Regions from separate parts of the Paenibacillus sp. VMFN-D1 genome, predicted to be linked through region 1. Evidence: riboswitches for the same ligand, from Rfam matches in the RefSeq annotation. Region 1 holds a riboswitch; each other region holds the start of a gene.
The links. A riboswitch is a leader RNA that binds a small molecule or an ion and turns the genes downstream of it on or off. The one in region 1 is predicted to bind thiamine pyrophosphate.
Positions count from the first base shown of each region.

Region 2: it holds a riboswitch for thiamine pyrophosphate, as region 1 does, so the genes downstream of both, C7820_RS29895 (ECF transporter S component) here and tenA (thiaminase II) in region 1, are expected to answer to the same signal.
Region 3: it holds a riboswitch for thiamine pyrophosphate, as region 1 does, so the genes downstream of both, thiE (thiamine phosphate synthase) here and tenA (thiaminase II) in region 1, are expected to answer to the same signal.
Region 4: it holds a riboswitch for thiamine pyrophosphate, as region 1 does, so the genes downstream of both, C7820_RS22345 (ABC transporter substrate-binding protein) here and tenA (thiaminase II) in region 1, are expected to answer to the same signal.

Region 1 covers NZ_QRDU01000001.1:2,259,083-2,261,280, reverse strand. The annotation lists gene C7820_RS10370 (class I SAM-dependent methyltransferase) at 1-294, shown strand, start outside; gene C7820_RS10365 (YrdB family protein) at 396-722, shown strand; TPP riboswitch at 857-961, shown strand; gene tenA (thiaminase II) at 1,101-1,799, shown strand; gene thiM (hydroxyethylthiazole kinase) at 1,796-2,198, shown strand, end outside.
Region 2 covers NZ_QRDU01000006.1:272,183-274,380, reverse strand. The annotation lists gene C7820_RS29900 (ABC transporter ATP-binding protein) at 1-367, opposite strand, end outside; gene C7820_RS29895 (ECF transporter S component) at 360-971, opposite strand; TPP riboswitch at 1,051-1,164, opposite strand; gene asd (archaetidylserine decarboxylase) at 1,446-2,198, shown strand, end outside.
Region 3 covers NZ_QRDU01000002.1:557,245-559,442, reverse strand. The annotation lists gene C7820_RS18035 (thiazole synthase) at 1-39, opposite strand, end outside; gene thiS (sulfur carrier protein ThiS) at 48-245, opposite strand; gene thiE (thiamine phosphate synthase) at 229-876, opposite strand; TPP riboswitch at 1,021-1,130, opposite strand; gene yhbH (sporulation protein YhbH) at 1,369-2,198, shown strand, end outside.
Region 4 covers NZ_QRDU01000003.1:282,084-284,281, forward strand. The annotation lists gene C7820_RS22335 (CGNR zinc finger domain-containing protein) at 1-107, shown strand, start outside; gene C7820_RS22340 (VOC family protein) at 295-681, shown strand; TPP riboswitch at 756-868, shown strand; gene C7820_RS22345 (ABC transporter substrate-binding protein) at 1,084-2,136, shown strand; gene C7820_RS22350 (thiamine-binding protein) at 2,191-2,198, shown strand, end outside.

The DNA of each region.
Region 1 (2,198 bases):
GTGCATCATCCGTTTATGGACTTTACCGTTTTTAAGAGACCGGATTATTTTGTACGGGAGCTGCTAGTAGACCGGTGGACGAAGAAAGAGGCAGGCAGCGTTGAAGTGACGTTCTTCCGCAGACCCCTGCAGGAAATCGTCAATATGACGTCAAACTGGTTTGTAATGGACCGGCTTGTCGAACCAAGGCCAGTTCCCGAGTTTCTGGAGCGGCAGCCGGAGTCGGCCGACTTCTACCAGCGGATTCTGCATCACCCGCATTTTTTAATTGTGAAAGCCCACAAGCCGGAGTGAGAGGAAGAGTCGCCGCGGTAGGCAAGAAACAATCGGCATAATTTTACTGAGAATGGCTTCATTCCAAAGGCCCTGACCGGCCCAAAATGGAGGGTTTGGCAATGATTGTGATCGACCTTATCTTTTTTCTAATGGAGCTGTGCGCACTGGCAGCCTTTTGCCTGTGGGGATTTAAACTGGATACCGCCTTGTGGATCCGTATCGTGGCAGGAATAGGTTCGCCGGTCGTTGTTGCTGTTTTTTGGGGCATGTATGTCGCACCGAAAGCGACCTTCCCGGTGACGCTTCCCGTCCGGGCTGTGCTGCAGCTGATCGTATTCGGTCTGGCCGCGGCTGCGCTGTACGGATCGGGTTATCGAACGGCCGCCGTCATTTATGCCGCTGTCGTCATCGTCGAGATGATCCTTTCTTACGCGTTGAAAAGATAAACACTTGAAGGTGGAAGGAGATCCGCTTAAACGATCGACAAGCTTTTTCCCGGTATCCCGCCAGCAGCTTTTTTTGTTTGACAACACCGGCGAACAGAGCTACAGTTAATCATGAACTTGTAAAATATCATACGAAAATCCACTAGGGGAGCTGCGGAGGCAGCTGAGACAAGTGATCGCTTGGACCCTTTGAACCTGATCCGGTTAATACCGGCGGAGGGAAGTGGAGCAGGCCTATACATACGCATCTTTCTTGATGAGATACATTCAGGATGACACTGCAAATAGCGGCCGCTCCATTTCGGGGCGGCTTTTTTGTGTTGGCTTCCCCGCGCCCCGACATGCGATTTTCGTCAAAATTAACGGAGGTGCATGATCATGGCCCGGTTTACCGAAGAATTGAGACACGCGGCAGATCCCATTTATCAAGCGATCTTCAAGCATCCGTTTGTACGGGGAATTGCGGAAGGTACCTTGTCCAAGGAGCAGCTGATTCACTATGTGAAGCAGGATTTTGAATACTTGAACGCCTACATCCGGATCTATGGCATTGCCATATCCCGATGCGATTGCCGGCAGACGACCGCGCTTTTCAACGAACAGATTTCGTTTATTTTGAACAGCGAAACGCATCCCCACCAAAACTTTTGTGATGTTGCTGGTGTTGCATATGAGGAACTGCAAGGCTATCCGCTGGCTCCATCGGCCAATCATTACATCCGGCATATGCTGAACGTCGCCCACGAAGGGGGACTTGAGGATATTGTAGCTGCGCTGTTACCTTGCCCGTGGACCTATACGGAAATCGGCCAACGTCTGCTGGAGGAAGTCCAGCCGGAGAAATCCCATCCGTTTTATGAATGGATGCACTTTTACGGGGACCGGGAAAGCGGCGTGACGGTACAGCTGCGGCGGCTGCTCGACGAATGGGCGGAGGGTCTGCCTCCCGCAAGAAAAAAACGGCTGATGGAGCATTTTCTGACCAGCTGTCAGCTGGAGTACATGTTCTGGGATATGGCGTTTACGCTTGAGGATTGGCCGGTTTCCCTGGCTGCAGCGGAAGGGGTGGGACGATGACCGCCGATATGTTTCCGTCCGGACTCATCCAGCTTCCTTTACGGATAAAAGAGCAGCGTCCGCTCATTCACAACATGACGAATGTGGTCGTGACCAACTTTACGGCCAACGGCCTGCTTGCCCTTGGCGCCTCCCCGGTTATGGCCTATGCCAAAGAGGAGGTGGCCGATATGGCTCGGGTCGCCCAAGCCGTCGTCCTGAATCTTGGAACGCTGAGCAGCGAATTGGTGGAAGCGGCGATCAGCGCCGGCCGATCGGCGAATGATCATGGCGTTCCGGTGTTCCTGGACCCCGTCGGCGCGGGAGCAACCGCATTTCGCACGGAGGCTGCGCTGTGGATTTTGCGCGAGGTCCGCGTGTCACTGGTTCGGGGCAACGCAGCGGAGGTTGCCCATCTCA
Region 2 (2,198 bases), on a different contig from region 1:
CGACATACGGCATGCAGAACTGGGTATCCGGGTCCTGAAATACATACCCGCACGAGCGGGGCTTCCGGATGTCCGCATATTTGAGCGGAACGTCGATGACCGCCGGAATCAACCCGCCGAGCACCTGCAGCAGCGTCGATTTCCCGCATCCGCTTGGACCGAGCAGAAGCACCTTTTCCCCAGCCGGCACAGACAGGGAAACATCCTTGAACACGAACGCCTTCTCACCCGGAAACTTCAGGCGCAGGTCTGTTACCGAAACGGCAATTTGCCCGCTCCCTTGATCCGCCCTTTGATCCGCTCCTTGACCCGTCTCATGCACCGCCGAATGCTGCATCGTCGCGACACCCCGGTTAGCCTCAGTCATGATCGAGCGCTTCATAATCCTTGGCTGTCACTGGCCGGAGCAGCTGGGTTACTCCGGTTGCTTCCAGCGCTTTGGTCAGGGCATACGCCAGGTACCCTGCCAGCACCGCCGAGCTGATTAACCGCATCACGTACTTGAACACGATCATCCATGTCGTATAGTCCGTGACGTAGCCGTAGTACACATCCACCAGGAATGATCCCAATCCCGAAGCCATACCGGCCAGCGCCGCTACCCCCATGGAGAATTTGCGGTAACGGAACAGGGCGAAGATCAGCTCCGCGGCAAGACCTTGCGCCACGCCGTAAATCGCCAGCTGAAGGCCCCATTCACTGCCGAACAGAATTTCTACGTGAGCCGCGGCAACCTCGGCGAGGAGGGCTACGCCGGGCTTGCGGATCAGCAGCGCGGCAAGCGTCGAAGCGAGGAACCACATGCCGTACATCAGCTCATCCGCTTGGAAAAACAGCGGCTTGAACAAGTCGTTCACCGAACCCCAAAAATGGTACACCACCCCGATCACGAGGGATAGCAGAATCGTCACGAGCAGGTCGCTGAGCTTCAGCCCCTTCGGCCGATCCATCTGCATCGTACTGCTGTTCATTTGACAACATCCTTTCTTTTTCCAAAATTGGGCAATAAAAAAACCCCCTGGATAAGCGAGGGAGATCGTCAAATAAGCCCATAAAAGGACTTGAATTCTCTACGCTGGCATTATCCAGATCAGATTCCCGGTCAGCAGCGGTTCATTAGCTGCACTCTCAGCCCGATTCGCTCGAGCTCCCGTATTCCCATATGTACACAGATGAACGCAAGGCGCGGCATCGCCGCCTCCTGGTTCCGGAGCCATCGCTGTCCAAAGCGATGAGATGCTTGGGTTCAATTCCGTGTAACAGGCACCTCGCCGCGATGAGTCGGCATCGGGCCCGTATTGATTCCAAAATACATGATCCTTGAAGGATTGGCAATACCATTTTTCTCAGAGGCGGTTTCCAGCATTTGTTGCATATTGATTTGATAGCCGTTCTATGTCAATATATTCAGAGTGCTACAGGCACGTATGGAAGGGAGATTAGGCATGACAAAGAAATTACTGCGGCTCATGACAGAGCTCTCCTCGCGAAAGTGGCTCTCTTCCATGATGGGACGCTTCTCGCACAGCCGGCTCAGCAGAGGGGTCATCCCTACTTTTATCAAAAGCTATCAGATCCCAGCGCATGAAGCGGAGAAAGAAATCTATGAATACCGCACACTCAACGAATTTTTTTCACGGCGGCTGAAGCCCGGCATGCGTCCCGTTCACGAAGGCGAGCACGTACTCACGAGCCCCGTCGACGCCAAGATCACCGCAATGGGTGAAATCACCTCAGGCACGATTCTGAACGTGAAAGGGCAGGATTATTCGGTGGCGGAGCTGCTTAATTTCTCTCCCCACCTGGAGTTATATAAACATGGCTATGTCTTTGTGCTGTACCTCAGCCCTACCGACTACCACCGGATCCACTCTCCAATCACAGGCGTGAAGGTGGAGAGCGAGCATATCAAGGGACGATGCTACCCGGTCAATGATTTTGGCATGACCCAGATGAAATCCGTGCTGTGCCGCAATGAGAGGCTGATTACGTATATCAAGGGAGCCCTGGGAGAGGTCGCGGTCGTCAAAGTCGGCGCCATGAATGTCAGCAGCATCCGCTACGACGACGAAACCGCCAATTCCTGGCGTAACGGCGATCCGCTCGCCTATTTTGAGTTCGGTTCGACCGTCGTGCTGCTGATCCAGGACGGCGCGTTCACCCCGCGGACAGACCTCCGGACCGGAGATCATGTCCGC
Region 3 (2,198 bases), on a different contig from region 1:
CAGTTCCTGTCCGCCAACCTGCCAATTATCTCTGCTCATTTTCCCCCTCAACCTCCCGCTACGAAATGGACCAGCTCCAGCTTCATTCCAGGTACGACCGGAGTCGTCTCCCACTGCTCGATCTTCAGCACCTGTCCGTCCGCTTCCACCATGACCGGCCTGCCGGACAGCCCCAGCAGGCGGAGAACATCGGCTACCGTCTCGGCCGCCAGCTCCCGCTTTGTTCCGTTAATGACCAGTTCCATCCGCCGCTCCTCCTCTACCTTCAAGCTTGTGAATGAACGCCCGGCATACCGCTTCCGGGTCAGGGCTGCCGACGATTTCGCTCACCGCGCAGACGCGGCTCGCACCGGCCCGGATCACTTCGTCCACGTTGCCCAGCTTGATGCCGCCAATCGCCACAAACGGGATCTTGATGACCTCGGCGACTTCCCGAATGTACGAAAGACCGACCGGATCCACCACATCCGCTTTCGTGGCCGTCGCATAGATCGGCCCGACGCCGATATAATCCGCCCCTTCCGCTTCGGCGAGCTGCGCTTCCGAAATCGCATGGGTGGATATGCCGATGATCTTGGAACCGACAAGCTTTCTGGCTTCCGCGATCGGCATATCGCCCTGACCGAGGTGAATCCCGTCCGCATCCACCTCCATCGCGATATCAACGTGATCGTTCACGATAAAAGGGATACCGTAGCGGCGGGTCAGCTCCCGCAGCTCCGCCGCCTTGCGCAGCAGCTCTTCCCTGCCGCTTGTTTTGTCGCGGAATTGAACGATGTCCGCGCCTCCCCGAATAGCTTGCTCCATCACGTCCACCAGCCGGCGTCCCGGATGGAACGTCTCGCCAGTAATCGCATACAGACGAAAATCGACCATGACTGCTTCTCCTCTCTTCCCTTTTGCCATTCCCTCCATTTCATGCCGGCTTCTATCATCGCGAAGGGTAAGCCCTCGTCTTGCGAAAGCGCCCTCTTACCCGGTTAACACAAAAAAACCATTCGAGAAATACACGAATGGCACCGCAATTCGAATGATATTCTCTACGCCAGCATTACCTGGATCAGATTAACGGTCCGCAGCATAAGGCTGCCATCTCAGCCGGACTTCATCCAGCACCCGCATTCCTATTTAATTTCACAACCACTATAGCCCAAACTGCTGACTTTTGGCAATAGCCAGCGTGAGATCACCGGCATCGGAACGCCTATCTCATCCATAGGAGCGATTCTCGCAAAATTTCATATATTTGGGTGCGGCAAACTTCTTATTTTATCTCTTGCGTCATCACATATCGTCCCCGCCCGTGAATATAAATGTTTAACAAGCCAAAGTTTGTGCTGAGTATGGGAACATGGGAGGTGCCTGAACATGCCATCAGACGATCATTCGCTGTTTGTGGTGTCCAAGGAGGACTGGTCACTGCACCGGAAAGGGTACCAGGATCAGGTCCGCCATCAGGAGAAGGTTAAGGAAATTATCAAGCAGAACCTGCCCGACCTGATCACAGAAGAAAACATCGTGATGTCGGACGGTAAGCAAATCATCAAGGTGCCCATCCGGAGCCTCGATGAATACCGTTTCATTTATAACTACCAGAAGCAAAAGCATGTCGGCCAGGGAGACGGCGACAGCCAGGTGGGAGACGTGCTGGGCAGGGATCCGGTGCAAAAGCCGGGTCAAGGGGAAAAAGCCGGCGACCAGCCCGGCCAGGACATTATGGAAGCCGAGATCAGCCTCGAAGACTTGGAGAACATGCTGTTCGATCAGCTGGAGCTGCCGAATATGAAGCCGAAAGAGCAGCAGGAAGTCGAAACCGAATCGATCACGTTCAACGATATCCGCAAAAAAGGCATGCAGTCCAACATCGACAAGAAGCGGACGATCCTGGAAAATCTGCGGCGCAACGCCACCAGCGGCAAGCCGGGAATTCACCATATCAGCCCCGACGATCTGCGTTACAAAACGTGGGAGGACGTCGTCGTTCCCCATTCCAGCGCGGTCATCATTGCGATGATGGATACGTCCGGGTCGATGGGCACGTTTGAAAAATACTGTGCGCGCAGCTTCTTCTTCTGGATGACCCGCTTCCTGCGCCGCCAATACGAAAAGGTCGACATCGTCTTTGTGGCCCATCATACGGAGGCCAAAGAAGTCACCGAAGAAGATTTCTTTACCCGGGGCGAAAGCGGGGGCACGAT
Region 4 (2,198 bases), on a different contig from region 1:
TGGACACCTCCAAGAGCGGCAAGCGGCGCTGGTGCAGCATGGACACTTGCGGCAACCGCCATAAGGCGGCCGAATTTTATGCGAAGAAGAAGCAGCGCGGGAACTAAAATAAGCCTGGGATCGTCTGATAGACAGCCCGGGCTTTTTTTAGTGGTTCTATTTCGTTGCTGACTGCCCTTCATTGATATGGCGGACTTTCCATCCCCCACTGTACAACTCGGATTTAAATGCTATAATGGCCTTAATTTAGGGCAACCCATTACTTATAAGTACTATGAAAAGGAGCTTATACATATGGCTAATAAACGTTTGGATCATGTCGGCATCGTCGTACGGGATTTGGAGTCAACCATCCGATTTTATACCGAGATCGTGGGCCTGGAGCTGAAAGGCCGGCTGACGCACACCAACGGCGTGTTCCAGCTGGCGTTTCTCGGCTTCGGGGACAGTAACGAGACAGAAATCGAGCTCATTCAAGGCTACAGCTACGACCTGCCGGCCGAAGGCACAGTGCACCATTTTGCGATCCATGTCGACGACATTCAGAAGGAATTTGAGCGGATTCAGGCGCTCGACGGCGTGGAGCTGATCGATCAGGAAATCGTGACCCTGCCCAACGGATACCAATATTTCTTTATCTATGGTCCGGAAAAAGAATGGATCGAATTTTTCCAGAGATAATCTGGAATCGGGCGGATGTCTGGACACCCCCATGGGGATGGACTATAATATGGGAGGAAAACAACCCGAAAACCTTATAGAATCCGGGGTGCTGGAATTGGCCGGCTGAGATTGTATCCCTTCAAGATACTGACCCTTTTAACCTGATCTGGGTAATGCCAGCGTAGGAAACCGTTTGTCACGGCATACAATCCGTGCTGATCTTGCGCATATGAAGCGTCCCGTTTACGGGGCGCTTTTTTCATTCATACTAGTGAAAAACGGGATCACGCCTTGCGAATGCTTCGATGATTCAGTCACTCAGATCGGCTTACGATTCTAAATATAACGGGGAGAGGGGATCACCGGTCGTTGCTTACAGAGAGAATAAGAACGGCCGGACATCAAAGGAGAGAGAAAGCCATGAAGAACAAATCCATCGGCCTGCTGATGCTGGTCTGCATGCTCGTACTGACGCTTGCCGGATGCGGCGGCAGCCAGAACAATGCGGGCAGCGGAGAAGGTACATCCGCTTCCGACAGCACGGCAGGCCAGGACGACACTGCAGCGAAGCCGCTGAAGGACGTCAAAGTCGTCCTCGACTGGACGCCCAACACGAACCATACCGGGCTCTATGTCGCCAAAGACTTGGGCTACTATAAAAAAGAAGGCTTGAACGTCGAAATCGTGCAGCCGGGCTCCACCGGCGCGGACGCCATGGTCGCTTCCGGCAAAGCACCCTTCGGCGTTAGCTATCAGGAGAGCGTGACCCAGGCCCGCACGCAGGGCGTTCCGCTCGTCTCGATTGCCGCGGTCATCCAGCACAATACGTCGGGCTTTGCCGCACCGGTGGACCGGGGCATCAAGACGCCGAAGGATTTTGAAGGCAAAACGTACGGCGGCTGGGGCTCCCCTGTGGAGGAAGCCGTCATGGGCTCCATCATGGAGATCGACAAGGCGGACGTGAAGAAGGTGAAAATCGTCAACATGGGCGACGCCGATTATTTTACCGCCGTGAAGCGGGACATCGATTTCGCCTGGATCTTCTACGGCTGGACCGGTATCGAGGCGAAGCTGCGCGGCGAGCCGCTGGACATGCTGTATGTCAAAGATTATTCCGAGAAGCTGGACTACTACACACCGGTTCTCGTAACGAACGAGAAGCAGATCAAGGACGACCCTGAGCTGGTTAAAGCGTTTATGCGCGCGACCGCCAAAGGTTATCAGTACGCGATCGACAAGCCGGAAGAAGCTGCCAACCTGCTGCTGAAGGACGTGCCCGACCTCGATAAGCAGCTGGTGATCGAAAGCCAGAAATGGTTAAGTCCTAAATATCAGGACGACGCAGCCCGCTGGGGCGAGCAGAAGGAACAAATCTGGAAGGGCTATTCCGACTGGATGTACGAGCACAAGCTGCTGGACAAGCCGCTGGACGTAAAGAGCGCGTACACGAACGACTTTTTGCCGGAACAGTAAGCCGCATCTAACCTAAAATACATGTAATCTTATCAAGAGAGGAAGTAGATTCGCATGGCCAA